4 regions of the Enterobacter sp. ECC-219 genome follow, and region 4 is predicted to be linked to each of the others. Evidence: predicted binding sites of a transcription regulator. Region 4 holds the regulator's gene; each other region holds the start of a gene.

What was found. Region 4 encodes sigma-54, which starts transcription at its own class of promoters, with help from an activator protein. Its sites were predicted from a motif close to GTTGGCACANNTTTCGCTNT; they were not measured.
Region 1: a site for sigma-54 is predicted at 3,664-3,683, ahead of glnK (P-II family nitrogen regulator). Genes of this name have one in related genera too.
Region 2: a site for sigma-54 is predicted at 3,850-3,869, ahead of glnA (glutamate--ammonia ligase). Genes of this name have one in related genera too.
Region 3: a site for sigma-54 is predicted at 2,024-2,043, ahead of hydN (electron transport protein HydN). Genes of this name have one in related genera too.

The regions. Positions count from the first base shown of each region.
Region 1 covers NZ_CP143680.1:1,799,825-1,807,002, reverse strand. Annotated here, with positions in the region: partial or broken gene V1603_RS08460 (MGMT family protein) at 1-41, shown strand, start outside; gene V1603_RS08455 (YbaY family lipoprotein) at 75-602, opposite strand; gene tesB (acyl-CoA thioesterase II) at 806-1,666, shown strand; gene amtB (ammonium transporter AmtB) at 1,953-3,239, opposite strand; gene glnK (P-II family nitrogen regulator) at 3,275-3,613, opposite strand; gene V1603_RS08435 (SmdB family multidrug efflux ABC transporter permease/ATP-binding protein) at 3,834-5,615, opposite strand; gene V1603_RS08430 (SmdA family multidrug ABC transporter permease/ATP-binding protein) at 5,608-7,178, opposite strand, start outside.
Region 2 covers NZ_CP143680.1:576,892-584,069, reverse strand. Annotated here, with positions in the region: gene glnG (nitrogen regulation protein NR(I)) at 1-1,123, opposite strand, end outside; gene glnL (nitrogen regulation protein NR(II)) at 1,135-2,184, opposite strand; gene glnA (glutamate--ammonia ligase) at 2,354-3,763, opposite strand; gene typA (ribosome-dependent GTPase TypA) at 4,142-5,965, shown strand; gene V1603_RS02730 (autotransporter outer membrane beta-barrel domain-containing protein) at 6,020-7,178, opposite strand, start outside.
Region 3 covers NZ_CP143680.1:4,600,731-4,607,908, reverse strand. Annotated here, with positions in the region: gene ascF (PTS cellobiose/arbutin/salicin transporter subunit IIBC) at 1-718, opposite strand, end outside; gene V1603_RS21900 (LacI family DNA-binding transcriptional regulator) at 932-1,945, shown strand; gene hydN (electron transport protein HydN) at 2,077-2,622, shown strand; gene hypF (carbamoyltransferase HypF) at 2,629-4,845, shown strand; gene V1603_RS21885 (HoxN/HupN/NixA family nickel/cobalt transporter) at 4,847-5,869, shown strand; gene norW (NADH:flavorubredoxin reductase NorW) at 5,983-7,116, opposite strand; gene norV (anaerobic nitric oxide reductase flavorubredoxin) at 7,113-7,178, opposite strand, start outside.
Region 4 covers NZ_CP143680.1:59,349-66,526, forward strand. Annotated here, with positions in the region: gene V1603_RS00310 (calcium/sodium antiporter) at 1-199, shown strand, start outside; gene kdsD (arabinose-5-phosphate isomerase KdsD) at 213-1,199, shown strand; gene kdsC (3-deoxy-manno-octulosonate-8-phosphatase KdsC) at 1,214-1,780, shown strand; gene lptC (LPS export ABC transporter periplasmic protein LptC) at 1,777-2,352, shown strand; gene lptA (lipopolysaccharide ABC transporter substrate-binding protein LptA) at 2,321-2,875, shown strand; gene lptB (LPS export ABC transporter ATP-binding protein) at 2,882-3,607, shown strand; gene rpoN (RNA polymerase factor sigma-54) at 3,655-5,088, shown strand; gene hpf (ribosome hibernation promoting factor) at 5,111-5,398, shown strand; gene ptsN (PTS IIA-like nitrogen regulatory protein PtsN) at 5,481-5,972, shown strand; gene rapZ (RNase adapter RapZ) at 6,018-6,872, shown strand; gene npr (PTS phosphocarrier protein NPr) at 6,869-7,141, shown strand.

The DNA of each region.
Region 1 (7,178 bases), 1.7 Mb from region 4:
CAGGACAGATTGATCTACAGAAGTACCGCTGGGTGTACTAAACCCTCCCCCGAAGGAGAGGGTAATAGCAACAATTACATCTGAGTCGGTGGGGTTGGCAGGGACGGCTGATTGGTCTGTGGAGCAACCGGGACTTCGGTTTGCTGCACCGGTACCAGATTCAGGTCAATTTTGGTTCCACCGTGATTAATCGCTTCCTGAACCGTATCGGTGATAAAGACAAGCTTGCCGTTGATGGTTACCGCTGCGCTCAGCAGGATACGGGCATTCGGCTGCACGTCTGACGGGTTATACGGCAACACGAAGCTAAACGGAGCCTGCTTACCTTCAGTACGGACCGCACGCTGGGCCAGAACTTTCGACGGTGCGTCGGCCAGGGAAGCATCAGACAGCGTTACCGTTAATACCGCATCCGGCGGCAGCGCAACTCTCTGTTTAATCCAGATAGTACCGGAAACGTTAGGCTGCTGAATGGATTGCTGTGAAAGGGTATTAATCCCGTTCGGATCTGCAGCTGGCACCGGCACCTGGGCGCTCTTACCGGCACAGGCGGACAACGCCACCGCAATAGCTACACCACTTAGCATGGGCACGAGTTTCATTGAAGTCTCCTTATCATCAATGCACCAGCGGGATCGATCCCATCCGATGTCGTTTCAATCACATAACGTATTTAAGTGTGGCACAGATCACCGATTAATGCCTAAAAACGTACCGACATTCAGATTATTCTACCCATCGGACCACTTTCATTTCTGCGTTATACTCTGCCTATCTTTCGCTGCGGCGTTTACTGAGGACAACTATGAGTCAGGCACTGAACAATCTGCTGACATTACTGAATCTGGAAAAAATTGAGGAAGGACTCTTTCGCGGACAGAGCGAAGACCTGGGCTTACGTCAGGTGTTCGGCGGGCAAGTCGTCGGACAAGCATTGTACGCTGCAAAGGAGACTGTCCCGGCAGACCGTCTGGTACACTCATTCCACAGCTATTTCTTACGCCCTGGCGACAGCGCTAAACCGATCGTGTATGACGTTGAAGTTCTGCGAGATGGCAACAGCTTCAGCGCTCGCCGCGTAGCGGCCGTTCAGAACGGTAAGCCGATCTTTTATATGACCGCCTCTTTCCAGGCACCGGAGCCGGGGTATGAGCATCAGAAAGTGATGCCGCCAGCACCGTCGCCTGACGAACTTAAGTCAGAGACCGATATCGCCCGCGCGCTGGCGCATCTGCTTCCGCCACAGGTCAAAGAGAAGTTTCTCTGCGATAAGCCGCTGGAGATCCGCCCGGTTGAGTTCCATAACCCAATGAAAGGCCATACCGCCGAGCCGAAACGCCAGGTCTGGATCCGCGCCAACGGCACCGTGCCGGAAGATTTCCGCGTGCATCAGTATCTGCTGGGCTACGCGTCAGACTTCAACTTCCTGCCGGTTGCGCTACAGCCGCACGGCGTTGGCTTCCTTGAAAAAGGGATGCAGGTCGCGACCATCGATCACTCCATGTGGTTCCACCGTCCGTTCAATATGAACGAGTGGCTGCTTTACAGCGTGGAGAGTACCTCAGCGTCGAGCGCTCGCGGGTTTGTGCGTGGAGAGTTTTATACTCAGGACGGCGTGCTGGTCGCTTCTACGGTGCAGGAAGGGGTAATGCGTAATCGCGGTTGATGTTGTGCGGCCTGATGCCCTCACCCTGCCCCTCTCCCACAGGGAGAGGGAATACACATTAAAAACGGTAACCAAAGGTTACCGTTTTGCTTTTACCTTGTGCGGCCTGATGCCCTCACCCTGCCCCTCTCCCACAGGGAGAGGGAATACACACTAAAAACGGTAACCAAAGGTTACCGTTTTGCTTTTACCTTGTGCGGCCTGATGCCCTCACCCTGCCCCTCTCCCACAGGGAGAGGGAATACACACTAAAAACGGTAACCAAAGGTTACCGTTTTGCTGTTTATCAGGCGTTATACGCATTCTCGCCGTGGCTGTTGACGTCCAGACCTTCGCGCTCCTGCTCTTCCGGTACGCGCAGACCAACCGTCATATCCGCCAGCTTATAGCCGATGAAAGCGACAACGGCAGACCACACCACGGTGATAGCAATACTTTCCAGCTGCACCAGCACCTGATGAACCATCGTCACGCCTTCAGCGTAGCCCACGCCACCGAGCGATTTCGCGGCAAAGATACCGGTCATGATACAGCCGACGATGCCGCACACGCCGTGCACGCCAAATACATCGCATGGGTCGTCAACGCGCAGCACACGTTTCAGTGCGGTAACGCCCCACAGACCCGCAAGACCCGCGACCAGACCCACCAGCAGCGCACCGCCTACGCCAACATAACCACACGCAGGGGTGATACCAACCAGACCGGCAATCGCACCTGAACAGGCACCCAGCAGGGAAGGTTTACCGCGTACCGCCCACTCGCCGAATACCCAGGAGAGGATCGCACCCGCCGTGGCCACAACGGTGTTCACGAAGGCCAGCGCGGCGATTTCGTTTGCTGCACTGGCGGAACCGGCGTTGAAACCAAACCAGCCAAAGTAAAGGATAGCCGTACCGGTAAACACCATCGGCAGGTTGTGCGGTTTGAACGCTTCTTTACCGAAGCCCACGCGTTTGCCAATCAGGTACGCCCCCACCAGCCCCGCTACTGCGGCGTTGATGTGAACAACGGTACCGCCCGCGAAGTCCAGCGCGCCGTGCGTTGCCAGCAGACCACCGCCCCAGACCATGTGCGCAATCGGCACATAGGAGAGGGTCAGCCAGACCACCACAAAGATCAGGACGGCAGAGAAACGAATGCGCTCCGCCAGCGCGCCAACGATCAGCCCGACGGTAATGCAGGCGAACGAGCCCTGGAACGCAACGTGAATATACTGATAGAAACTGCCCATCAGCGCGGTCAACTCAATATTTTTCAGCATCACCCAGTCGAAGTTACCAAAGAAGGCGTTGCCGGTGCCGAAGGCCAGCGAGTAGCCGTAAACCACCCACAGCACGCAGACCAGCGCGAACGTCACGGCAACCTGCGTCAGCATGGAGAGAACGTTTTTGCCGCGGATCAGGCCGCCGTAGAACAGCGCAATGCCCGGGATAGACATGAACAGTACCAGCGCGGTGCTGATCATCATAAAGGCGTTATCGGCCTTGTCAGCCACGGCAGGGGCAGCCAGCGCCAGGCCCGGCAGCAGTGCCAGCGAACCCAGACCCGTTTTAAGTGTTGCTATCTTCATTTTCTCGATCCCTATCACTGTGTGCCAGGCGTTATTTACAGTGCCGCTTCGTCAGATTCGCCGGTACGAATGCGAATGACGCGCTGCAGTTCGGCAACGAAAATTTTGCCGTCGCCAATTTTGCCGGTGTAGGCCGCTTTGCTAATCACATCAATCACTTCATCAAGCTGATCGTCAGCAATCGCGACATCAATTTTTACTTTTGGCAGAAAGTTAACGCTGTATTCCGCCCCGCGGTAAAGCTCGGCATGACCCTTCTGACGACCAAAGCCTTTCACTTCGGTGACAGTCAGTCCCTGAATACCCATTGAAGACAACGCTTCACGCACGTCTTCGAGTTTGAATGGTTTGATTACCACCGTAACCAGCTTCATAGATCCCCTCCAGTCAGAATTCGGTAATGGCCGCAGCTCACGCAGAAGGTATTGCAAGGGGTGTGCCAGAAATGAAAACGAGGGGGGAAAGCGGTGCGACGAGCGTTACGCCGTCTTCATTAACGAACCGGCGAAAAAAAACGCACCATGTCGGTGCACGGTGCGTTTCAGTATTGCACCAACAGGAATGACTGTTAGCGCGTTGCTTTGTTTTGGTGCATCAGGCGCTGAGCGACTCTTCATCACGCACGCTGGCGGCCAGCTCTTCGCCCGCAAGCTGAAGCTGGTACATCTGCCAGTAGCGTCCTTTAGCTTCCAGCAGTTCACGGTGCGTGCCGCGTTCCACGGCTTGTCCCCGGTGCAGCACCAGAATGGTATCGGCATCGACAATGGTGGAAAGGCGGTGGGCAATCACCACCAGAGTCGTATGATCGCGCACGGCGGCCAGCGCCTGCTGGATGGCCTGCTCGGTGCCGGAGTCAATGCTGGCCGTCGCTTCATCCAGAATCAGCACCTGCGGGGTTTCGATCAGCACCCGCGCCAGCGCGAGAAGCTGCTTTTGCCCCACGGAGAGGTTGTTCCCCTGCTCGCCCAGCTTCGTATTGATCCCATCGCTAAACCCGCGCGCCAGTTCTGCCAGCTGCACTTTTTCCAGCACGTCCCAGACCTGCTCCTGGGTATAGTCCCGCCCCAGGGTCACGTTGGCGTAGAAGGTATCGGCCAGAACGACCGGATCCTGCTGCACCATCGCGACGCCTTTACGCAACACGTTGTGGCTGAGAGACGCGAGCGGGCGTCCGTCGAGGCGAATTTCGCCTTGCGTGACCGGGTAGTAGCCCATCAACAGGCTGGCAAGCGTGCTCTTGCCGCTGCCCGTATGCCCTACCAGCGCAACAAAACCGCGCGACGGAACATCCAGCGTAATGTCCTGCAACACCAGCCGGTCTTCGCGATAGGCAAACGAGACGTTATCAAAGGCAATATCCCCGCTTTGCAGAGGTCGCTCATCATTGCCGTAGGCCTGGCGCGGTCTGTCCATCAGCTCAAACACTCGCTCACCGGCGACGACCGCCTGCTGCAGCATCGATTGCTGGGTAGTGAGCTCGATCAGCGGCTCGTTAAGACGTCCGAGATAGCTAATAAAGGCGTACAGCACGCCGACTTCAATCGTACCGCTTGAGCTCAGCCCAAAGAGCATCAGCAGCCCGCAGAGTACCAGAGCAGAGAAAAGGCTGAGCAGCGGACGGAGCAGGAAACCGTCCAGGCGCAGCGTCTGCATACGCGCCATGTAGTGCGAACGGCTGGCTTCCCCCATCCGCTCGCCAAAGCGGGCCTGCTGGCGGAACTGCTGGATGACGCTCATGCCGTTAATCACTTCGTTGAAACCATCGTTGATGTCGGCCAGATAGGCGCGAACCCGGCGCACAATCGGCGTGCTGTATCGCTGGTAGATCACCATCACGATCAGCACCGCCGGGAAGATGGTAATCGCCACCAGCGCCATGCGCCAGTCGAGGCTGAACATCGCCACCAGCATCGCGCCAATCAGCGCCGCGCTGCGTAACACCGTCGCGACCACGGTGACGTACAGATCGCGGATCACCTCGGTATCGTTGGTCACGCGCGAAATCACCTGCCCGACCGGCTGGATATCAAACTCGCTGAGCGGCTGGCGCAGCGCCGCGTCCATCACATCCGTGCGCAGCTGCTGAACGACGCCCACGGCTGCACGGTTAAACAGCAGCGACTGCGCATAGTGCAGCCCTGCCGCCGCCAGCTGCAGGCCAACGTAGGCCACGCCTAAGCCCGCTACCAGCCCCAGCGGCAGATAGCTTTTGGCGACCATGTTGTCGATAAAATAGCTGATGAGCAGCGGGCCGCTCACCTCAGCAATCGCCGCAATCCAGAGTAAAAGCACGGCCACGGAGAGCGGTTTACGCCACGGCGAGCCGTAAGCCAGCAGACGTTTGAGCGTCGGCCACATCGTTCCGAGCTTACGCATTGGCGGCCTCCTCATCCTGTCCCGGCGCATCGTCCAGCGCCGCCTCAAGCTGTTGATAGCGATACATATCGCGGTACCAGCCCGGCTGTTCGACAAGGGCTTCATGCTGCCCACGCTGGGCAATGTGCCCGTGCTGTAAGACCAGAATTTCGCTGGCCTCAGTGAGCGCTGACAAACGGTGGGCGCAGATAATCACCGTGCGGCCGTCGCCCCACTGGCGCAGGTTATGCAGAATCTGATGCTCGGTACGGCCGTCCACGGCGGAAAGCGCATCGTCCAGGATCAAGATTTCAGCATTCAGCAGCAGCGCGCGGGCAATCGAGATCCGCTGTTTCTGCCCGCCGGAGAGCATGACGCCACGTTCCCCGACTTCCGTTTCATAGCCCTGCGGCAGGCGCAAAATATCGTCATGTACGCTGGCTAAGCGCGCCACGTGTTCGATCTCTTCCTGCGTCGCCGACGGATGACCAAGAGCAATGTTATTCGCCACGGTGTCCGAAAATAAAAACGGCGTCTGGCTGACGACCGCCAGGCGACCGCGCCACTCGTCCAGCAGCAGGTTCGTCAGGGAGATATCATGGAAACGAATATCGCCCTCGGTGACGTCAAAGTGGCGCTGCAGCAGAGAGAGAACGGTACTTTTACCGGACCCCGTTGGGCCGCAGATGCCCAGCATCTGGCCCGGCTGCAGCGTAAAGCTAACGTTTTCCAGCACCGGATGTTCCGTTTGCGGATAGACAAATTTACGAACGTCGACGTTCATGACGCCGCGCCCTTCCGGCACCGCTTCGCTGCCGTCATTGACCACCGGGGCTTCGGCCAGCATGGCGCGAATGCGGCTGTAGGCGGCGCTGCCGCGCTCAACAATGTTAAACATCCAGGCCAGCGCCAGCATCGGCCAGATCATTAACCCCAGATACATCGCAAAGCTGGTTAATTGCCCCAGGGTCAGCGTGCCCTGCACCACCATCCAGCTCCCGCCGCCAATGGCAAGCAGGTTTGCCATGCCGATTGCGATATAAATCGTCGGGTCAAACCGGGCGTCGATACGCGCGACGCGCATGTTCTTCGTCCCCGTGTCCGCCGCATCGGCGGCAAACAGCGCGGACTGCCTGTCCTCCAGGCCAAACGCTTTGATCATGCGGATGCTGGTCATGCTCTCCTGGGTGCGATCGTTCAGAGATGAAAACGCCGCCTGCGCCAGCTTGAAGCGCTCGTGCAGCTGTTCGCCGTAGCGATTGATCGCCAGCGCCATCAGCGGCATCGGCAGAAGCGCCAGCAGGGTCAACTGCCAGCTGATCTGCGTGGACATGACGATCAGCACCGCGCAGCCCATCACCAGCGAGTCCACCAGCGTCAGCACCCCTTCCCCGGCGGCAAAGACCACGCGATCGACGTCGTTAGTCGCGCGAGCGATAAGATCCCCGGTGCGGTGGCGGAGATAAAACTCAGGATGCTGTCGGCTCAGCTGGCGGTAAAAATCTTCGCGCAGCTCAACGGCCAGCTGATAGGACGCACCAAAAAGCAGCACGCGCCAGACGTAGCGCAGGAGATAAACAATGA
Region 2 (7,178 bases), 520 kb from region 4:
CCTGTCCGGCGGCCATCACGGTTAACCAGCGGCAGGTGTTTTCCAGCTGACGGACGTTGCCCGGCCACGCCAGACGGGTGAGGGCGGCATCGGTTTCCGGGTGCAGCTGCTTGGCTTCCACGCCCAGCTCGCGGGCGGCAACCTGCAGGAAATGACGCGCCAGGCGGGGAATATCTTCCCGACGCTCGCGCAGCGGCGGCAGATGAACGCGGATGACGTTCAGGCGATGGAATAAATCCTCACGGAATTTCCCCTCCTGCACGCGCAGCTCCAGGTTCTGGTGCGTCGCGGCAATAATGCGCACGTCCACCTTCACCGGCGCATAGCCGCCCACGCGGTAAAACTGCCCGTCGGCCAGTACGCGCAGCAGGCGGGTCTGAACGTCCAGCGGCATATCGCCGATCTCGTCCAGGAAAAGCGTGCCGCCGTCAGCCTGCTCAAAGCGCCCCTGGCGAATGGTATTTGCGCCGGTAAATGCCCCCTTTTCATGGCCGAACAGCTCGGATTCAATCAAATCCTTCGGGATCGCCGCCATATTCAGGGCGATGAACGGCGCTTTTGCCCGTGGGCTATGGCGATGCAAGGCATGCGCCACCAGCTCTTTACCGGTTCCCGATTCACCGTTAATCAATACGCTGATGGACGAGCGGGACAGACGGCCAATAATGCGAAATACATCCTGCATCGCCGGCGCTTCGCCGATGATGTCCGTCGTTGGCCCAAAATCGGGCGCGTGGCGGGGCTGTTGCTGCTCCTGGTAGTGGCTAATCGCACGCTCAACCAGCGCCACCGCTTCGTCGATATCAAACGGTTTGGGCAGGTAATCAAACGCCCCTTGCTGATAGGCGCTCACCGCGGCATCCAGATCGGAGTGCGCGGTCATTATGATGACCGGAAGCATCGGGTGGCGTTGTTTGATCTGCTTTAACAGCGCCAGCCCGTCCATGCCCGGCATACGGATATCCGAAAGCAGAACATCTGGCGTTTTGGTGGTGAGTGCGTCGAGCACTTCGCTGCCGCTCTCAAACGTCGTGCAGCTTAATCCTGCCCCTGTGAGCGCGCGTTCAAGCACCCAACGGATGGAGCTATCGTCATCGACTACCCAGACTATCCCTCGTTGCATAAACGTCACCTTTATTTTTTAATCGGCAGGAAAACCGAAAACTCGGTATGTCCCGGCCAACTGGTAAATTCAATTTTTCCGGAGTGCTGATCGATCAAGCTGCGGGCGATAGATAAGCCCAGACCCGTACCGCCTTCGCGCCCGCTTACCATCGGGTAGAACAGGGTGTCCTGCAGATGCGCAGGAATACCGGGACCGTTATCCTCAACGTCGATACGGGCCGCCAGACGATAGCGCACGCCGTGCAGCGTGAGCTGGAAGGCGGTGCGGGTGCGTAAAATAATCTCGCCGCCTTCCGGCCCCAGCGCCTGCAGGGCATTGCGCACAATATTCAGCAGTACCTGCTCAATCTGATCGGGGTCATGCGCCAGTTCCGGCAGGCTGGGGTCGTAATCACGCACCAGCGTGACGTTCTCCGGCAGCTCCATGGAGACAAGCTTCACCACCCGTTCAGCCACTTTATGAATGCTTTCTGAAACGTGCATGCCGGGCTGCTGCGGCCCAAGAAGGCGATCAACCAGGTTACGCAGGCGGTCCGCCTGCTCAATGATGACGTTGGTGTACTCCGCCAGCGCGGGGTCGGGCAGCGCTTTGGTCAGAAGCTGTGCCGCGCCGCGTAACCCACCCAGCGGATTTTTGATTTCATGCGCCAGACCTCGCACCAGGTCACGGGCGGCAATTTGCTGCGCATGCTGCAGCTGTTCCTGGCTCAGGCGACGCTGGTTATCCATCGGCGCCATTTCGAGCAGGATCATTCCCTCGGGAAGTCGTTGCGCGGTAAGCGACAGAATGTGCGAGCGCCCGTCGATCACCAGCGTCACTTCGTTATCGGTAAACCCCTGGCCGGCCTGCAAGCTTTCCTGCATCAGGCCAATATTCAGCGAAAAATAGCTCAACAACTCAGGAAGCGGGGTGCCAAACAGTTTGCGTGAACTCTGGGCGAGCAGCTGTTGCGCCGCCGGGTTGGCGTAATGGACGGCCAGCTCGTCGTCGACCAGCAATATACTGTTAATTAAAGAATTGAGGATCTGCCCAGCATCGGGCAGCGTGCCAGTTGCCATTCAGCAGTCTCCTGGAGTAGTTGCACTATTTTAGTGCAGTATAGCGGTTTCGGCGTAAAAAGCGCGTGAGATCAGGTTGTTGGTGGAGAAAAAAGCCCATCCGGAGATGGGCTAAAAGTTTCCACGGCAACTACCCCCGGCGCTTTTCACGCCGGGTAAAACAACTAAATTAAACGCTGTAGTACAGTTCGAACTCAACCGGATGCGGAGTCATACGCACGCGGTCGTTCTCTTCAGTACGCAGAGCGATGTAAGCATCGATAGCGTCGTCAGTGAATACGCCACCTGCGGTCAGGAACTCGCGGTCTGCGTCCAGCGCCTGCAGGGCTTCTTCCAGAGAACCCGCAACCTGTGGGATCTCTTTCGCTTCTTCTGGCGGCAGGTCGTACAGGTTTTTGTCCATCGCTTCGCCCGGGTGGATCTTGTTCTTGATACCGTCCAGACCGGCCATCAGCAGTGCTGCGAAGCACAGGTATGGGTTAGCCGCTGGGTCCGGGAAGCGCACTTCGATACGACGCGCTTTCGGAGAAGCTACCACCGGGATACGGATAGAAGCAGAACGGTTACGCGCAGAGTAGGCCAGCATCACTGGTGCTTCGTACCCCGGTACCAGTCGCTTGTAGGAGTTGGTGGTTGGGTTCGCCAGGGCGTTGATCGCTTTAGCGTGTTTGATAACACCACCGATGTAATACAGCGCCTGCTCGGACAGACCGGCGTATTTGTCGCCAGAGAACAGGTTGGTACCGTTCTTGGACAGAGACATGTGGCAGTGCATACCGGAACCGTTGTCGCCAAACATTGGTTTTGGCATGAAGGTCGCGGTTTTACCGAAACGGTGCGCAACGTTGTGCACAACGTATTTGTAGATCTGAATTTCGTCCGCTTTTTTGGTCATGGTGTTGAAGCGGGTTGCCACTTCGTTCTGACCAGCAGTCGCCACTTCGTGGTGGTGCGCTTCAACAACCAGGCCCATCTCTTCCATCACCAGACACATGGTGGAACGGATGTCCTGTGCAGAGTCGACCGGAGGAACCGGGAAGTAACCGCCTTTCACACCAGGACGGTGACCTTTGTTACCACCTTCGTATTTGGTGGAAGAGTTCCATGCACCTTCGATGTCGTCGATAGCCACGTGGGAACCGGAAATAGAGGCACCGAAGCGGATGTCGTCGAACAGGAAGAACTCTGGCTCTGGCCCGAACAGAACGGTGTCCGCGATGCCGGTAGAACGCAGGTATTCTTCAGCGCGTTTAGCGATAGAACGTGGGTCGCGGTCGTAGCCCTGCAGCGTGCCTGGCTCGAGGATGTCGCAGCGGATGATCAGGGTTGGTTCTTCGAAGAACGGATCAATGACCGCAGTGGTTGCGTCTGGCATCAGAACCATGTCGGATTCGTTAATGCCTTTCCAGCCACCAATGGAGGAGCCGTCAAACATTTTGCCTTCTTCAAAGAATTCGGCGTTCACCTGATGAGCAGGGATTGTGACGTGCTGTTCTTTACCTTTGGTATCGGTGAAGCGCAGATCAACAAACTTCACTTCATGTTCGTTCAGCATCGTCAAAACGTGTTCAGCGGACATACTTAACTCTCCAGATTGGTCATTGTCGTCGTGGTAACGAGGTCTTCAATTTCTGTTTGTACTGGCTGTTGCCATGTATTTTTTATAAAGCGAAATCTGTGCCAACTTTTAAAACACCCCAAAAAGGCGTTATCATGCGCACCATAGTGCAAAAGGGCTGCACCATGATGGATTTGTTGCACCAGTATAGTGCTTCATTGTGAACGTTGAGCACCATATTGGTGCAATTTACGTTAAAGTGCCCTTTTACCGCTCCGTGAAAGCGATCACAAAGCATCTCTGCAATACTTGTTTGCGGGGGATGTTTGTGATCCTGTTTTGTAGTGCGATTAATCCGTGTACAATAACGCGCTATTTCTAAATGCCTGAGGCAAAGTTGTGATCGAAAATTTGCGTAACATCGCCATCATCGCGCACGTTGACCATGGTAAAACTACCCTGGTTGATAAGCTGCTGCAGCAATCCGGTACGTTTGATGCACGTGCCGAAACCCAAGAACGCGTGATGGACTCCAACGATTTGGAGAAAGAGCGTGGGATTACTATCCTCGCGAAAAACACCGCGATTAAATGGAATGACTACCGTATCAACATCGTTGATACCCCAGGGCACGCCGACTTCGGTGGTGAAGTTGAACGTGTAATGTCCATGGTAGACTCCGTTCTGCTGGTCGTTGACGCAATGGATGGCCCAATGCCACAGACGCGCTTCGTGACCAAAAAAGCTTTTGCCCATGGTCTGAAGCCAATCGTTGTTATCAACAAAGTTGACCGCCCTGGCGCGCGTCCTGACTGGGTTGTTGACCAGGTATTCGACCTGTTCGTTAACCTCGACGCGACCGACGAGCAGCTGGACTTCCCTATCGTTTACGCTTCTGCGCTGAACGGTATCGCTGGTCTGGACCACGAAGACATGGCTGAAGACATGACCCCGCTGTATCAGGCGATTGTTGACCGTGTCCCTGCGCCGAACGTTGACCTGGAAGGCACCCTGCAGATGCAGATCTCCCAGCTCGACTACAACAACTACGTTGGCGTTATCGGCATTGGCCGTATCAAGCGCGGTAAAGTGAAGCCTAACCAGCAGGTCACGATCATCGATAGCGAAGGCAAAACCCGTAACGGTAAAGTCGGTAAAGTACTGACTCACCTGGGTCTTGAGCGTATCGAGAGCGACATCGCTGAAGCGGGCGACATCATCGCGATCACCGGTCTGGGTGAACTGAACATCTCCGACACCATCTGCGATCCGCAGAACGTCGAAGCGCTGCCAGCCCTGTCCGTTGATGAACCAACCGTTTCTATGTTCTTCAACGTCAACACCTCTCCGTTCTGTGGCAAAGAAGGTAAGTTCGTTACCTCTCGTCAGATCCTTGACCGCCTGAACAAAGAGCTGGTGCACAACGTTGCGCTGCGCGTTGAAGAAACCGAAGACGCTGATGCATTCCGCGTTTCTGGTCGTGGTGAGCTGCACCTGTCTGTTCTGATCGAAAACATGCGTCGTGAAGGTTTCGAGATGGCGGTTTCCCGTCCGAAAGTTATCTTCCGCGAAATCGACGGCCGTAAACAAGAGCCGTTCGAAAACGTCACGCTGGACGTTGAAGAGCAGCATCAGGGTTCTGTGATGCAGGCGCTGGGCGAGCGTAAAGGCGACCTGAAAAACATGAATCCAGATGGCAAAGGCCGCGTACGTCTCGACTACGTGATCCCAAGCCGCGGCCTGATCGGCTTCCGTTCTGAGTTCATGACCATGACCTCCGGTACCGGCCTGCTGTACTCCACCTTCAGCCACTATGACGACGTTCGTCCGGGCGAAGTGGGCCAGCGTAACAACGGCGTGCTGATCTCCAACGGTCAGGGTAAAGCGGTTGCGTTTGCGCTGTTCGGCCTGCAGGATCGCGGTAAGCTGTTCCTGGGTCACGGTGCTGAAGTTTACGAAGGCCAGATCATCGGTATTCACAGTCGTTCTAACGACCTGACCGTAAACTGCCTGACCGGTAAGAAACTGACCAACATGCGTGCGTCCGGTACTGACGAAGCAACGGTTCTGGTTCCACCGATCAAGATGACGCTGGAGCAGGCTCTGGAGTTCATCGATGATGACGAACTGGTAGAAGTGACGCCACAGTCAATTCGTATCCGTAAACGTCACCTGACCGAGAACGATCGTAAACGTGCTATGCGCGGTGCGAAAGAAGACTAATACGGTCAATCCGTAGTAAAAAAAGCCGCTGATCCCTCAGCGGCTTTTTTGTTGTTACTTGAAGCTGTATTTCACCCCAAGCATCCCCTGCGTATCGCTGTAGCCTTTGTCGCCAATCTGCTGAGCCACATTGCCCCAGACGCTAAGCTGCGGCGTAATCTGCCCCTCTACGCCTGTCTTTAACTCACCAATATTGCGTGCACCGCGCATCTCATTGCTAACGTCATCCATGCGAATGCGCGTGGTCTGGGTATTGTGGATCCAGTTCGCCTCGATAAACGGCTGGAAGGTGCGTGATTTACCGTCATCCATCGCGTTATGTCCGCTGATGTAGGCCTTCACGCCAAGACGTGTCATCAGGTTCCCCTGAGTTTCGTCTTTCACCCGCGTACCGTTACGTTCGCGATGGTCGTCAGCCTGCACGTCCATCCAAACGGCCTGCGCCTTCGGCTGGATCCAGTAGCTGTTGCGGCCGCTTTCACCCACCTTAACGCTGTAGCCTGCTTCGACAGAGGCGGTCACACCGCTGGAGCGATAATTCTCAGTGGCCTGATCCTGCCCCATGACCTTATTGTCAAACCAGTTATACAGCACCCAGCTGTCAACGTAGGTGCCGCTTTTATCGGCTTCGTTTGCGTACCAGGTACCGTACAAACCTACGCTATAGCCATTTACTTCGCCGCGTGAGTGGTATCCGGTCAGGCTGGAAGCGCTCCGGCTCTGGCTGTTGCCGTAGCCCGCCATCAGGCCAAGATGCCACCGATCCAGGCCGTCGCTGCTCCACTGAGCGATATCACCACCCAGCTGCAGCACATAGCGGTTGGCCGTTGTTTTTAGCTGGCCGCTGCCGTCTTTGAAGCGCGTATGTCCGCCGACGTTACGCATCCACAGGCTCGTCACTTTTTGCTCGCCGGTGAGCATGTCGGTGTACTGCGTTTCACCCAGGCGATCGTGCAGGCGGGTCATAAACAGCGTATTTGCCGCATAGCTGTTCGCCTGATAGCTGCCGAATTCCGGGCGATACTGATGCTCGCTTTTCGGCGGCGCGGCAGGTGGTACCGGTTCTTGCGGCGGAATCACCGGGTCGACGGGTGGATCGACAGGGTCGACTGGTGGGTCTACGGGGTCGACAGGTGGATCCACCGGGTCAACAGGCGGGTCGACGGGGTCTACCGGTGGGTCTACCGGGTCAACAGGGGGATCTACCGGGTCG
Region 3 (7,178 bases), 490 kb from region 4:
GATCTACCCAGCGTTCGATGTACGACAGGCACCAGGTCATCACCAGTGCCGGGATGACGGTGTAGGTGTATTTCACCGCCGTCACCGGAATAAAGGCGAACTCAACGTGTTCGCCCTGCGCGGCTTTCGCCATCAGCTCGATAAAGCTCGGGTGCACCAGCACGCCCGCGATGGCGATCGCCAGAGACATATTGGTTTTGAACTTCACCGCCGCCGAGGCCGCTACCATCAGCGGCAGGAAGAAGAACGCGCCGTCGCCGATGACGGTCAGAATGGTGAGCGTCGGCGCGCCTTTTGGCAGCACGCCGGTCATCTCAAGGATCATCGCCAGCAGCTTGACCATCGAACCGCCGATGATAGCCGGGATCAGCGGGGACATGGTGCCGATCAGCGCGTCGAGGATCCCGGCACCAATGCGGCGTAAGGTCAGTTTCTGCGGACCTTCCGGTACGGCAGGCTGCAGGCTGGTTGGCAACAGACTCACCACTTCGCGGTACGCCTGTGAAACGGTGTTGCCAATAATGACCTGACACTGGTTGTCATTGCGCACCACGCCGAGCACGCCGCTGATGCTTTTCAGGCGCGCAACGTCGGTGAGGGTTTCGTCTTTCAGAACGAAACGCAGTCGCGTCATGCAGTGGGTGACGGCGACGATGTTCTCTTTGCCGCCCAGCGCGCTGATAACGTCGTTCGCCAGCGCAGCGTAATTTTTGGCCATCGGATGTGATCCTGTTATCGTTGTGTGAAATGTAGGAAACCGGTTCCACATAATCATCATGAGTTTCTTTTGATGAAACAAGACCGCTTTTTGAACATTTTTCTTTTTCGTGATTCAGATCGCAATGAGATGCCGAAAGCGTGATGTTGCCGCTGCGACAATTTTTCCGCGGTGCAGTACACTGCCCGCATGAGTTTCGGATGGAAGAACAGTATGACCACGATGCTGGAAGTGGCGAAGCGGGCAGGCGTTTCGAAAGCGACGGTTTCCCGGGTGTTGTCGGGCAACGGCTACGTTAGCCAGGAGACCAAAGACCGGGTGTTTCAGGCCATTGAAGAGAGCGGCTATCGCCCGAATTTGCTGGCGCGCAACCTGGCGACCAAACGCACCCAGACCCTGGGGCTGGTGGTGACGAACACCCTTTATCACGGCGTCTACTTTAGCGAACTGCTGTTTCACGCCGCGCGGATGACGGAAGAAAAAGGGCGGCAGCTGATCCTCGCCGACGGCAAGCACAGCGCCGAAGAAGAGCGCGAGGCGATCCAGTATCTGCTGGATATGCGCTGCGATGCGGTGATTATTTACCCGCGTTTTCTGAACGTGGAAGAGCTGGACGAGCTCGTTGAGAAATGCGAGCAGCCGATTATGGTGCTCAACCGCCGCCTGCGGAAAAACAGCAGCCACAGCGTCTGGTCCGATCATAAAGCCTCGTGTCAGGACGCGGTGTCGCAGCTGATTGCAAAAGGGCACCGGGAGATTGCGTTTATCACCGGCTCGATGGATTCCCCCACCGGGGTCGAGCGTCTTTCCGGTTACAGGGATGCGCTGGTGCAGCACGCTATTCCGCTGCGCGAGGGGCTGATTGCGCAGGGGAAGTGGAACCCCACCAGCGGCGCAGCGGCGGTTTCTGAACTGCTTGCTCGCGGGGAACGCTTTACCGCGCTGGTGGCGAGCAATGACGATATGGCGATCGGCGCCATCAAGCACTTGCACGACAGCGGCGTCGCTACGCCGGACGCGGTATCCGTCATCGGTTTTGACGACGTGGCCATCGCGCCCTATATCGTGCCATCGCTCTCCAGCGTGCGTATTCCGGTGACGGAGATGATTCAGGAGACCATCAGCCGCCTGATCTTCATGCTCGACGGCGGGGAGTTTAAATATCAGCAAACCTTCTCCGGCGAGCTTGTCCTGCGCGACTCCGTCATTGATGGCCCGTACCGCTGACGTCGACATCTGTCATCGTCACTAATGACGATGACAGAAAATTTGTTTTACATTTCTCTTAAAATCAATACCTTAAATGTTGGCACGGTTTATGAATAGCTTCGCGCATAACAGTTATGCCGGAGAAGCAGATGAACCGTTTTATTATGGCCGATGCCAGTAAGTGCATTGGTTGCCGTACCTGTGAAGTGGCGTGCGTGGTTTCCCATCAGGCGGAGCAGGACTGCGCCTCTCTCACTCCTGATACTTTCCTGCCGCGCATCCACGTCATTAAAGGCGTGAATATTTCCACCGCCGCCATCTGTCGCCAGTGCGAAGACGCACCGTGCGCCAACGTCTGCCCGAACGGGGCGATTAAGCGCGAGAAGGGCTTTGTGCACGTGATGCAGGAGCGCTGTATCGGCTGCAAAACCTGCGTTGTCGCCTGCCCGTATGGCGCGATGGAGGTGGTGGTTCGTCCGGTGGTGCGCAACAGCGGTATGGGGCTGAGCGTGCGGGCAGAGAAGGCCGAAGCCAATAAATGCGACCTTTGCTATCACCGTGAAGCCGGCCCGGCCTGTATGGAAGCCTGCCCGACGCACGCGCTGGTCTGCGTGGATCGCGATAAGCTTGAGCAGATGAGCGCCGAAAAGCGCCGTCGCGCGGCGTTCGACACATCGTCATCGCTGCTGTTTTAAGCCGCGATGAGCGTTAACGGCGTACAGCTTCGGGTGCGCGGCAAGGTGCAGGGCGTGGGGTTTCGGCCCTTCGTCTGGCAGCTGGCGCACCGGCTGAAGCTTGTGGGCGATGTCTGCAACGACGGAGAGGGTGTTCTGGTGCGTCTCGCGGGTAATGGGGGGGACTTTACCGCGAGGCTGCGCCAGGACTGCCCACCGCTGGCGCGTATCGACGAGGTTGATACGCAGCCCTACAGCTGGTCTGGCGTGCCGACGGAATTTACCATCCGCCAGAGCGAGCGCGGAGTGATGGACACGCAAATCGTGCCGGATGCCGCCACCTGTCCGGCGTGTCTGGCTGAAATGCGCGACCCTGGCGAGCGCCGCTACCGTTACCCGTTTATCAACTGCACCCACTGCGGGCCGCGGTTTACTATTATCCGCGCGATGCCCTACGACCGTCCGGCCACGTCGATGGCCGCATTTCCGCTGTGCGCGCCGTGCGAAACCGAGTACCGCAACCCGGCTGACCGGCGTTTCCACGCCCAGCCGGTGGCCTGCCCGGACTGCGGGCCGCAGCTGGAATGGCAGGCCGGAGATGCCGTTGCTACCCGTGAATCGGCTTTACGCGCGGCGGTGGCGATGCTGAAAGGCGGCGGCATTGTCGCGGTTAAAGGGCTGGGCGGTTTCCACCTCGTCTGCGACGCGCTGGATCCGCAGGCGATACTGAAACTGCGGATGCGCAAGCAGCGCCCGACGAAGCCGCTGGCGGTGATGATCCCGGATGCGAACGACCTGCCGGAGACGATACAGACGCTGCTACGCTTGCCCGCTGCACCGATTGTGCTCACGCCAAAAGCCTCGCTTCCCGCGTTCCCCGAGGAAATTGCGCCGGGGCTCGACTGCGTTGGCGTGATGCTGCCCGCGAACCCGCTCCAGCATCTTCTGATGATGGAGTGCCGGCGCCCGCTGGTGATGACCTCCGGCAACCTCAGCGGCAGACCGCCTGCCGTCACTAACCAGCAGGCGCTGGAGGAACTCAGCGGCATCGCGGACGGCTTCCTGCTGCATAACCGCGACATCCTTCAACGCATGGATGATTCGGTGATGGATCGGGATGGCGCTATCCTGCGTCGCGCGCGCGGCTTTGTGCCGGACGCCGTCACGTTGCCCGCGGGTTTTGAGGATATCCCCGCCATGCTGTGCACCGGTGCAGAGATGAAAAACACCTTCTGCCTGGTGCGCGGGAACCAGGCGGTACTGAGTCAGCACTTTGGCGATCTCAGCGACGAGGGCGTCGAGGCGCAGTGGCACAGCGCGCTCTCGACGATGCAGGACATCTATGCCTTTCAGCCGGAGCGCGCGGTGTGCGATGCCCATCCGGCGTACCGCGCCCGACGGTGGGCGCAGGAGCAGGCGCTGCCCGTCGAAACCGTGCTGCATCATCACGCCCATGCGGCGGCGTGTCTGGCGGAGAACGGCTGGCCGCTCGACGGCGGAGACGTTATCGCCCTGACGCTGGACGGGATCGGCATGGGTGAGAACGGCGCGCTGTGGGGCGGCGAGTGCCTGCGGGTCAACTATCTCGACTGCGAACGGCTCGGCGGCCTGCCTGCCGTTGCGCTGCCGGGGGGCGATCTGGCGGCGACGCAGCCGTGGCGAAATTTGCTTGCCCACTGTCTGGCGTTTGTCCCGGACTGGCAGAAGTACCCGGAAACGCGGGCAGTCCAGCGTCAAAACTGGCCACTGCTGGCAACGGCTGTGTCGCGCGGCATCAACGCGCCGCGGGCGTCTTCCTGCGGTCGTCTGTTTGACGCCGTCGCCTGCGCGCTGGGCATCGACGTGCAGCGCTACGAAGGCGAAGCGGCCTGTCGGCTGGAGGCGCTGGCATCGCAGTGCGCGGGGGTTGATCATCCGGTGACGCTGGAAGTGGATAACCTCGCGCTGTTCTGGCGGCAGTGGCTGAGCTGGCAGGCGGAGCCCCGCGAGCGCGCGTGGGCCTTTCACGACGCGCTGGCAAAAGGGCTGGCGCAGCTCGCCGCGTGCCATGCCCGACGCCTGTCGCTGTCGACAATCTGCCTCAGCGGCGGCGTGTTGCACAACCGTCTGCTGCGCGCGCGCCTGCGTCACTATCTTTCTGACTTTACGCTTCTTTTTCCTTCGCGCCTGCCCGCAGGTGACGGAGCGATCTCCTTCGGGCAGGCGGTGGTCGCCGCTGCCCGGTCATGTTCAAAAAGGATTTAAAATGTTACGACTGTTACGCAACGAACCTCGCGCCGCGCTTCTGCTGCTGGCTCTGGTAATGGCAAACCTGCTGGCCTGGGGATGGGCATGGCACACCTTCAGCGGCAGCACGGCGCTGATGGCGGCCAGCCTGCTGGCGTGGTGCTACGGGCTGCGTCACGCCGTGGACGCCGACCACATCGCGGCCATTGATACCGTGACGCGTAAGATGATGCAGCAGGGCAAGCGTCCGTCCGGGGTGGGGGCGTGGTTCTCGCTGGGTCACTCCACCATTGTGGTGCTGGCCTCCATCGCCATCGCCGCCACCGCCACGGCGTTTCAGAAAAACATGGCATGGTTCCACGAGACCGGGAGCCTGATTGGCACCGCGGTGTCCGCCACCTTCCTGCTGGCGATGGCGCTGGTGAATATGGTGATCCTTCGCGGGGTCTGGCGCAGTTTTCAGGCGCTGAAAAAAGGCCAGCCGGTGCAGGGAGACATCACGCTGCCTGCCCAGGGCGGCGTCATGAACTGGTTGTTTGGCAAAACCTTCCGCCTGGTGAATAAAAGCTGGCAGATGTACCTGGTCGGTTTCCTGTTTGGCCTTGGCTTTGACACGGCCACCGAGATCGGCGTGCTGGGGATCTCTGCCGCCAGCGCCTCCAGCGGCATGTCGGTATGGTCAATCATGATCTTCCCGGCGCTCTTCGCCGGCGGCATGGCGCTGGTGGATACTCTCGATAACCTGCTGATGGTCGGCGCTTATGGCTGGGCGTTTGATAAACCGCAGCGCAAGCTCTACTACAACATGACCATCACCGGCACCTCCGTGGTGGTGGCGCTGTTTATCGGCGGGCTGGAAGCGCTGGGCCTGCTGATGGACAAATTTGCCCTCAGCGGCGGCGTCTGGGATCTGATCGGCGCGGTAAACGACAACCTGGGCAACGCCGGGTTTGTGGTGGTCGGGCTGTTTGTCGCCTGCTGGCTGATCTCCATGGTCAACTACCGCTGGCGCGGCTACGACGCGCTGGTGGTGCGTTCCTGAACTACCCAGCCCTTTTTTTGCCCGGCGGCGCTACGCTTGCGCGGGCCTACAAGGTTTACCGTTTTGGGGTTGAGTAGGCCGGGTAAGCGGAGCGCCAGCAGGCATTGCGAGGGTTAAGCAGGTAGCGATTTTAGCAGTGTGAACGCCTCCTTCATCCGCTCTTCACTGACGACAAAGGCGCGTATCTGACCCTCGCTGTCCGCACCTCGCGCGACCATTCCCTGCGGTTCGAGGGTAATTTGCCAGTTCAGATCCTGACGCTGCGTTTCACCTGCGAGATGCAGCGGTAATTCCGGCGTTTTTACTTTTACCAGCATGGCGGGCAATTTCAGCGGCGCGCTTCCGCCGAGCAGATTTTTCGCCAGACACATTGCGCTTAACTGAATCGGCTGCAAAAAGGGCAGCACTTCACCGTTAATTTCCGCACAGTCGCCCAGGGCATAAATGTCCGGCCGCGTGGTTTGCAGGTAGCAGTCTACCTTCACGCCGCGGTTTATCTCAGCCCCTGCGCGATGCGCCAGCGCGGTTTCCGGACGCAGCCCTGTCGCGGCAACCACCGCATCCACTTCTACGCTGCGGCTGCGGTCGAGCGTGGCGCGAATACCGCCTTCGGTTTTGCTCAGGCTCTGCAGCTGCGATTTCAGCAGCAGATGGACGCCCATATCGGTCAGACGATGCTGTAAGCGACTGCTTACTTCTGCGGGCATCAGCGCCGACAGAATACTGGCCGCGTGGTCAACCAGGGTGACGGATTTCCCCGCGCGGCAGAAATCCATCGCCAGCTCGGTGCCGATCAGCCCGCCGCCGACAATCATCACCCGTTGCGCATCGCGGAGCAGGGTTTCGCTGGCCTGGTACTCCTGCTGGCTGTTGAGGGTAATCATCAGCTCGCGGCCCTCAACCGGCGGCACAAAGGCTGATGCCCCGGTCGCCAGCACCAGCCTGTCGTACTGCCAGGTTTTCTCTTTCGCTTTCACCACGTGGGCGTCGGCGTCGATGTCGGTGACCCAGGTGTACGGAAACAGACGCAGGTTAAACTGCTCCGCGAACTCCCCCGCCGTCTGGCGGGTGAGGTCTTCGGCGCGCTGATTCTGGCTGATGACGTGGCTTAAATCAGGCTTGTTGTACTCGTCCATGCTGTCAGCGGCAATCACCGTCAGCGGCACGTGAGCGTCCTGCTTGCGGATATTTTTCACCAGCTGGCGGGCGGCAAAGCCCGAGCCGATGATAACGATGCCGTTGCTCATTTTGCCTCCGCTGCCAGTTCGTCAAAGACGTCTTTGCCGAGGGAACATTCCGGGCAGAGGAA
Region 4 (7,178 bases):
CCTGATTACGCCAGGGCCCTTTAATCCCCTGGCGTTCTCGCGCGACTACGGCGTGATGTTATTGGTCAGCGTGATATTTGCCCTGCTTTGCTGGCGGCGGCAACGACAGATCGGCAAAGGCGCAGGCGCGCTGCTGACGGGTGGATTTATCGTATGGATGGCGATGCTGTACTGGCTCTCGCCTCTTCTCTCTGGGTAAACGGAAACGCATTATGTCGCAAATAGAATTGCAGCCGGGTTTTGACTTTCAGAAAGCAGGCAAAGAGGTTCTGGAGATTGAACGTGAAGGTCTGGCGCAGTTAGATCAGTACATTAATCAGGATTTTAGTCTGGCATGTGAGAAGATGTTCTACTGTGCCGGCAAAGTCGTGGTGATGGGGATGGGTAAGTCCGGCCACATTGGACGCAAAATGGCAGCAACATTTGCCAGCACCGGAACCTCGTCTTTCTTTGTACACCCTGGGGAAGCCGCGCACGGCGATCTGGGGATGGTCACGCCGCAGGATGTCGTTATTGCGCTGTCCAACTCCGGGGAGTCCAATGAAATTCTGGCGCTGATCCCCGTACTGAAGCGACTGCAGGTGCCCCTGATTTGCATGACCAGCCGTCCGGAAAGTAGCATGGCGCGTGCGGCCGATATTCACCTGTGCGTTAAAGTACCGAAAGAGGCCTGTCCGCTGGGTCTGGCGCCGACGTCCAGCACAACTGCCGCGCTGGTCATGGGCGATGCCCTTGCCGTCGCGCTGCTCGAAGCCCGCGGTTTTACGCCGGAAGATTTCGCGCTTTCCCACCCGGGCGGCGCGCTGGGGCGCAAGCTGCTGCTGCGGGTAAACGATATTATGCACACCGGGGATGAGATCCCTCACGTCAGTAAAGAAGCCTCCCTGCGTGATGCGCTGTTGGAAATCACCCGCAAGAATCTGGGTATGACGGTCGTGTGCGACGATCTGATGAAAATTCAGGGGATCTTCACCGATGGCGACCTGCGTCGCGTGTTCGACATGGGTGTAGATGTCCGCACGCTTGGCATTGCCGACGTGATGACGCCCGGTGGCATCCGCGTGCGTCCGGGAACGCTGGCCGTGGATGTGCTGAACCTGATGCAGTCCCGCCATATCACCTCCGTTATGGTTGCCGATGGCGACCAGTTGCTGGGTGTGGTACATATGCATGATCTGCTGCGCGCTGGCGTAGTGTAATAAAGGATAAGACAATGAGTAATGCGGGTGCATCCCTTGCAACCTGTTATGGTCCGGTCAGTACCCAGATGATGACAAAGGCGGAAAACATTCGTCTGCTCATTCTGGATGTGGATGGCGTACTTTCCGATGGCCTGATTTACATGGGCAATAATGGTGAAGAGCTGAAAGCGTTTAACGTTCGCGACGGCTACGGTATCCGCTGTGCGCTCACTTCGGGTATCGAGGTTGCTATCATCACCGGACGAAAAGCTAAACTGGTAGAAGACCGCTGTGAAACCTTAGGGATTACCCATCTTTACCAGGGTCAATCCGATAAGATGGCAGCGTTCAACGATTTACTGGGTAAACTGGCTATCGCACCGGAGAACGTGGCCTACGTCGGGGACGATCTGATTGACTGGCCGGTGATGGCTAAAGTCGGTCTCAGCATCGCGGTTGCTGATGCTCACCCGTTACTGATCCCGCGCGCTGACTACGTTACCTGCATCAACGGTGGCCGGGGTGCCGTCCGTGAAGTCTGCGATCTGCTTCTGCTGGCGCAGGGCAAGCTTGATGAAGCCAAAGGGCAATCGATATGAGTAAAACCAGACGTTGGGTTATCATTCTGCTTTCGCTTGTCGCACTGGTATTGATTGGCGTGAACCTTGCCGATCGCGACGACACGCAAACAGAAGTGGTCAACAATAACGATCCAACCTATAAAAGCGATCACAGCGACACCGTGGTCTATAGCCCGGAAGGTGCGCTGAACTATCGCCTGATTGCCCAGCATGTTGAATACTTTTCCGATGACGGCGTTTCGTGGTTTACCCAACCTGTCATGACCACATTCGATAAAGACAAAGTGCCGACGTGGTCAATTAAGTCAGATCGGGCCAAACTGACAAATGATCGTATGCTTTATCTGTATGGCCACGTTGAAGTCAACGCCCTGACCGCTGACTCGCAACTGAGAAAAATTACGACGGATAATGCCCAGATCAACCTGGTAACCCAGGACGTGACGTCGCAGGATCTGGTCACACTGTATGGCACAACATTTAATTCCAGCGGTTTAAGAATGCGCGGGAACTTACGCAGCAAGAACGCCGAGCTGATTGAAAAGGTTAGAACCTCCTATGAAATTCAAAACAAACAAACTCAGCCTTAAAGTAATTATCGCCAGCGCGATGCTGGCGGCCAGTCTCCCCGCGCTTGCTGTAACGGGCGATACCGACCAGCCGATCCATATCGAGTCCGACACCCAGTCTCTCGATATGCAGGGTAACGTCGTTACCTTCACGGGTAACGTCGTCATGACGCAGGGCACCATCAAAATTAATGCCGATAAGGTGGTCGTTACCCGTCCGGGCGGCGAGCAGGGCAAAGAGATTATTGATGGCTACGGCAACCCGGCCACCTTCTACCAGATGCAGGACAACGGCAAGCCGGTGAAGGGCCACGCCTCGCATATGCACTATGAGCTGGCGAAGGATCTGGTCATCCTGACCGGAAACGCCTATCTGGAACAGCTGGACAGCAATATTACCGGTGACCAGATTACCTATCTGGTGAAAGAGCAAAAAATGCAGGCCTCCAGCGAGAAAGGCAAACGCGTAACCACCGTGCTGGTTCCGTCGCAGCTGCAGGACAAAGGCAAGGGCCAGGCCCCGGCACAGAAGAAGAGTAACTAATTCGCTATGGCAACATTAACTGCAAAAAATCTCGCGAAGGCTTACAAAGGCCGCCGTGTCGTAGAAGATGTCAGTCTGACCGTCAACTCCGGCGAAATTGTGGGCCTGCTTGGCCCGAACGGTGCGGGTAAAACCACCACCTTCTACATGGTGGTTGGTATTGTGCCGCGCGATGCCGGCAACATTATTATTGACGATGAAGACATCAGCCTGCTGCCGCTGCACGCGCGCGCGCGCCGTGGCATCGGCTATCTGCCGCAGGAAGCCTCTATTTTCCGTCGTCTGAGCGTCTTTGATAACCTGATGGCGGTCCTGCAAATTCGCGACGACCTGACCAACGAACAGCGTCAGGATCGCGCCAACGAGCTGATGGAAGAGTTTCACATCGAGCACCTGCGCGACAGCCTGGGCCAGGCATTGTCCGGGGGGGAACGCCGTCGTGTTGAGATTGCGCGCGCGCTGGCCGCCAATCCGAAGTTTATCCTTCTGGATGAACCGTTTGCGGGCGTTGACCCAATCTCCGTTATCGACATTAAACGCATTATCGAGCATCTGCGTGACAGCGGGCTTGGCGTGCTGATCACCGACCACAACGTTCGTGAAACGCTGGCGGTATGTGAACGCGCGTATATCGTGAGCCAGGGCAATCTGATCGCCCACGGTACGCCGCAGCAGATCCTCGAAGACGATCATGTTAAGCGTGTCTATCTTGGGGAAGACTTCAGACTCTGATAGGGTAGAGGTAACGTAACGCCGAACCGGAGAAAAATGCTCTGAACATGAAGCAAGGTTTGCAATTAAGGCTCAGCCAACAGCTGGCGATGACGCCGCAGCTACAGCAGGCAATTCGCCTGTTGCAGCTGTCCACGTTAGAACTTCAGCAGGAGCTCCAGCAGGCGCTGGACAGCAATCCCCTGCTGGAGCAAGCCGATCTTCATGACGAGGTAGATACCCAGCAGTCACAGGATACAGAAGCGCTCGACACCGCGGATGCCCTCGAACAAAAAGAGATGCCGGACGAGCTTCCGCTGGATGCCAGCTGGGATGAAATCTATACCGCCGGGACCCCTTCCGGCACGCGTGCAGACTACCAGGACGACGAGCTACCGGTCTACCAGGGCGAAACCACCCAGTCGCTGCAGGATTACCTCATGTGGCAGGTAGAGCTTACCCCCTTCTCCGATACCGACCGTGCCATTGCCACGTCGATTGTCGACGCCGTTGATGACACCGGTTATTTGACCGTCACGCTGGACGACATTCTGGAAAGCATGGGCGATGAAGAGATTGAGATTGAGGAGATTGAAGCGGTACTGAAACGCATTCAGCGCTTCGATCCGGTCGGGGTGGCCGCGAAAGACCTGCGCGACTGCCTGCTGATCCAGCTTTCTCAGTTCAGCAAAGAGACGCCGTGGCTCGACGAAGCGCGCTTAATCATCAGCGATCATCTGGATCTTCTGGCTAACCACGATTTCCGCACCCTGATGCGCGTGACGCGCCTGAAGGAAGAGGTGCTGAAAGAGGCGGTAAATCTGATCCAGTCTCTCGATCCGCGTCCCGGTCAGTCGATCCAGACCAGCGAACCCGAGTACGTTATCCCGGACGTGCTGGTCAGAAAACACAATGACCGCTGGGTCGTTGAACTGAACTCTGACAGCATCCCTCGCCTGCAAATCAACCAGCAGTACGCCTCTATGTGCACCAGCGCGCGCAACGACTCCGACAATCAATATATTCGCAGCAATCTTCAGGAAGCGCGATGGTTGATCAAGAGCCTGGAGAGCCGGAATGATACCCTGCTGCGCGTGAGCCGCTGCATCGTCGAACAGCAGCAGGCATTCTTTGAGCAGGGCGAAGAGTATATGAAACCGATGGTACTGGCGGATATCGCCCAGGCCGTCGAGATGCATGAATCCACCATTTCCCGCGTCACCACGCAGAAGTATCTGCACAGTCCGCGCGGTATTTTTGAGCTTAAGTATTTCTTCTCCAGCCATGTGAACACCGAGGGCGGCGGCGAAGCGTCGTCAACGGCGATTCGCGCACTGGTGAAGAAGTTGATCGCCGCGGAGAACCCCGCGAAGCCACTAAGTGACAGTAAGTTGACCACCATGCTGTCCGATCAGGGTATTATGGTGGCACGTCGTACTGTTGCGAAGTATCGAGAGTCTTTATCCATTCCGCCGTCTAACCAGCGTAAACAGCTGGTCTGACACAACCGATAAGGAAGACACTATGCAGCTCAATATCACAGGACACAACGTCGAGATTACTGAGGCCTTACGTGACTTCGTGAACGCTAAGTTCGCGAAACTTGAACAGTATTTCGAAAGGATCAACCAGGTCTACGTTGTGTTAAAAGTGGAGAAAGTGACTCATATCTCGGATGCGACCCTGCATGTAAACGGGGGTGAGCTCCATGCCAGTGCGGAAGGGCAGGACATGTACGCGGCTATCGACGGCTTGATTGACAAGCTTGCGCGACAGCTCAATAAACATAAAGATAAACTGAAACAACACTAATTGTCCGGGCAGTTAACGGGTGCAGGACGGCCTGTTGTGAAACACAACAGGCCATTTGTACAGTTAGCGCTTAGGTGAAATTATGATAAACAACGATTCCGCTCTTCAACTGAGCAATGTCCTTAACCAGGAATGTACCCGCAGTGCCGTTCACTGCCAGAGCAAAAAACGTGCGCTGGAGATCATCAGTGAATTGGCTGCAAAACAGCTGGGCCTGCCGCCGCAGGTGGTGTTCGAAGCGATTCTGACCCGTGAAAAGATGGGCAGTACCGGTATCGGCAACGGCATCGCGATCCCGCACGGCAAGCTGGAAGAGGATACCCTGCGTGCCGTCGGTGTGTTTGTGCAGCTGGAAACGCCAATCGCTTTTGACGCCATTGATAACCAGCCCGTCGATCTCCTCTTCGCGCTGCTGGTGCCTGCCGACCAGACCAAGACCCATCTGCATACGCTTTCGCTGGTTGCTAAACGTCTGGCGGATAAAACCATCTGCCGTCGACTGCGCTCGGCCCAAAGTGATGAAGAGCTTTATCAAATTATCACTGAAGCAGAAGGCAATCAGGATGACGCATAACCAGGTGATGGCCTTCACATCTGTTGTCCTGAGGAGAAACGGAACATGGTGCTGATGATTGTCAGCGGTCGTTCAGGGTCGGGAAAATCCGTTGCCCTGCGTGCGCTGGAAGACATGGGTTTTTACTGCGTCGATAACCTGCCGGTCGTGTTATTGCCCGATCTGGCACGCACGCTAGCGGAGAGACAAACCTCCGCCGCCGTCAGTATCGACGTGCGTAACATGCCCGAATCCCCGGAGATCTTCGAACAGGCAATGAGTAACCTGCCTGACGCGTTCTCGCCTCAACTGCTGTTCCTTGATGCCGACCGCAATACCCTGATCCGCCGCTACAGTGATACCCGTCGTTTGCACCCGCTATCCAGCAAGAATCTCTCGCTGGAGAGCGCAATCGATGAAGAGAGCGATCTGCTGGAGCCGCTGCGCTCTCGTGCCGATCTGATAGTCGACACCTCAGAGATGTCCGTTCACGAGCTGGCGGAAATGCTGCGTACCCGCCTGCTGGGCAAACGCGAGCGCGAACTGACGATGGTGTTCGAATCCTTCGGCTTTAAGCACGGTATTCCGATTGATGCGGACTATGTTTTCGACGTGCGCTTCCTGCCGAACCCGCACTGGGATCCCAAACTGCGTCCAATGACCGGCCTGGATAAACCCGTCGCGGCGTTCCTCGACCGGCACACAGAAGTTCACAATTTTATCTACCAGACGCGAAGCTACCTTGAGCTATGGTTACCTATGCTGGAGACAAACAATCGTAGCTACCTGACAGTGGCGATTGGCTGTACCGGCGGTAAACATCGTTCGGTCTACATCGCCGAACAGCTGGCCGACTATTTCCGCTCGCGCGGTAAGAACGTTCAGTCCCGTCATCGCACGCTGGAAAAACGTAAAACATGACCGTAAAACAAACCGTTGAGATCACCAATAAGCTGGGCATGCATGCGCGCCCGGCGATGAAGCTGTTTGAGCTGATGCAGGGTTTCGATGCAGAAGTGCTGCTGCGTAATGACGAAGGCACCGAAGCGGAAGCCAACAGCGTGATTGCGCTGCTGATGCTGGACTCCGCCAAAGGGCGTCAGATTGAGGTAGAAGCCACCGGGCCTCAGGAAGAGGAAGCCCTGGCGGCGGTAATTGCGCTGTTTAACGCCGGGTTCGACGAAGACTAACGTTCCCCCCTCGGCGGGTGGCGTTGCGCTTACCCGC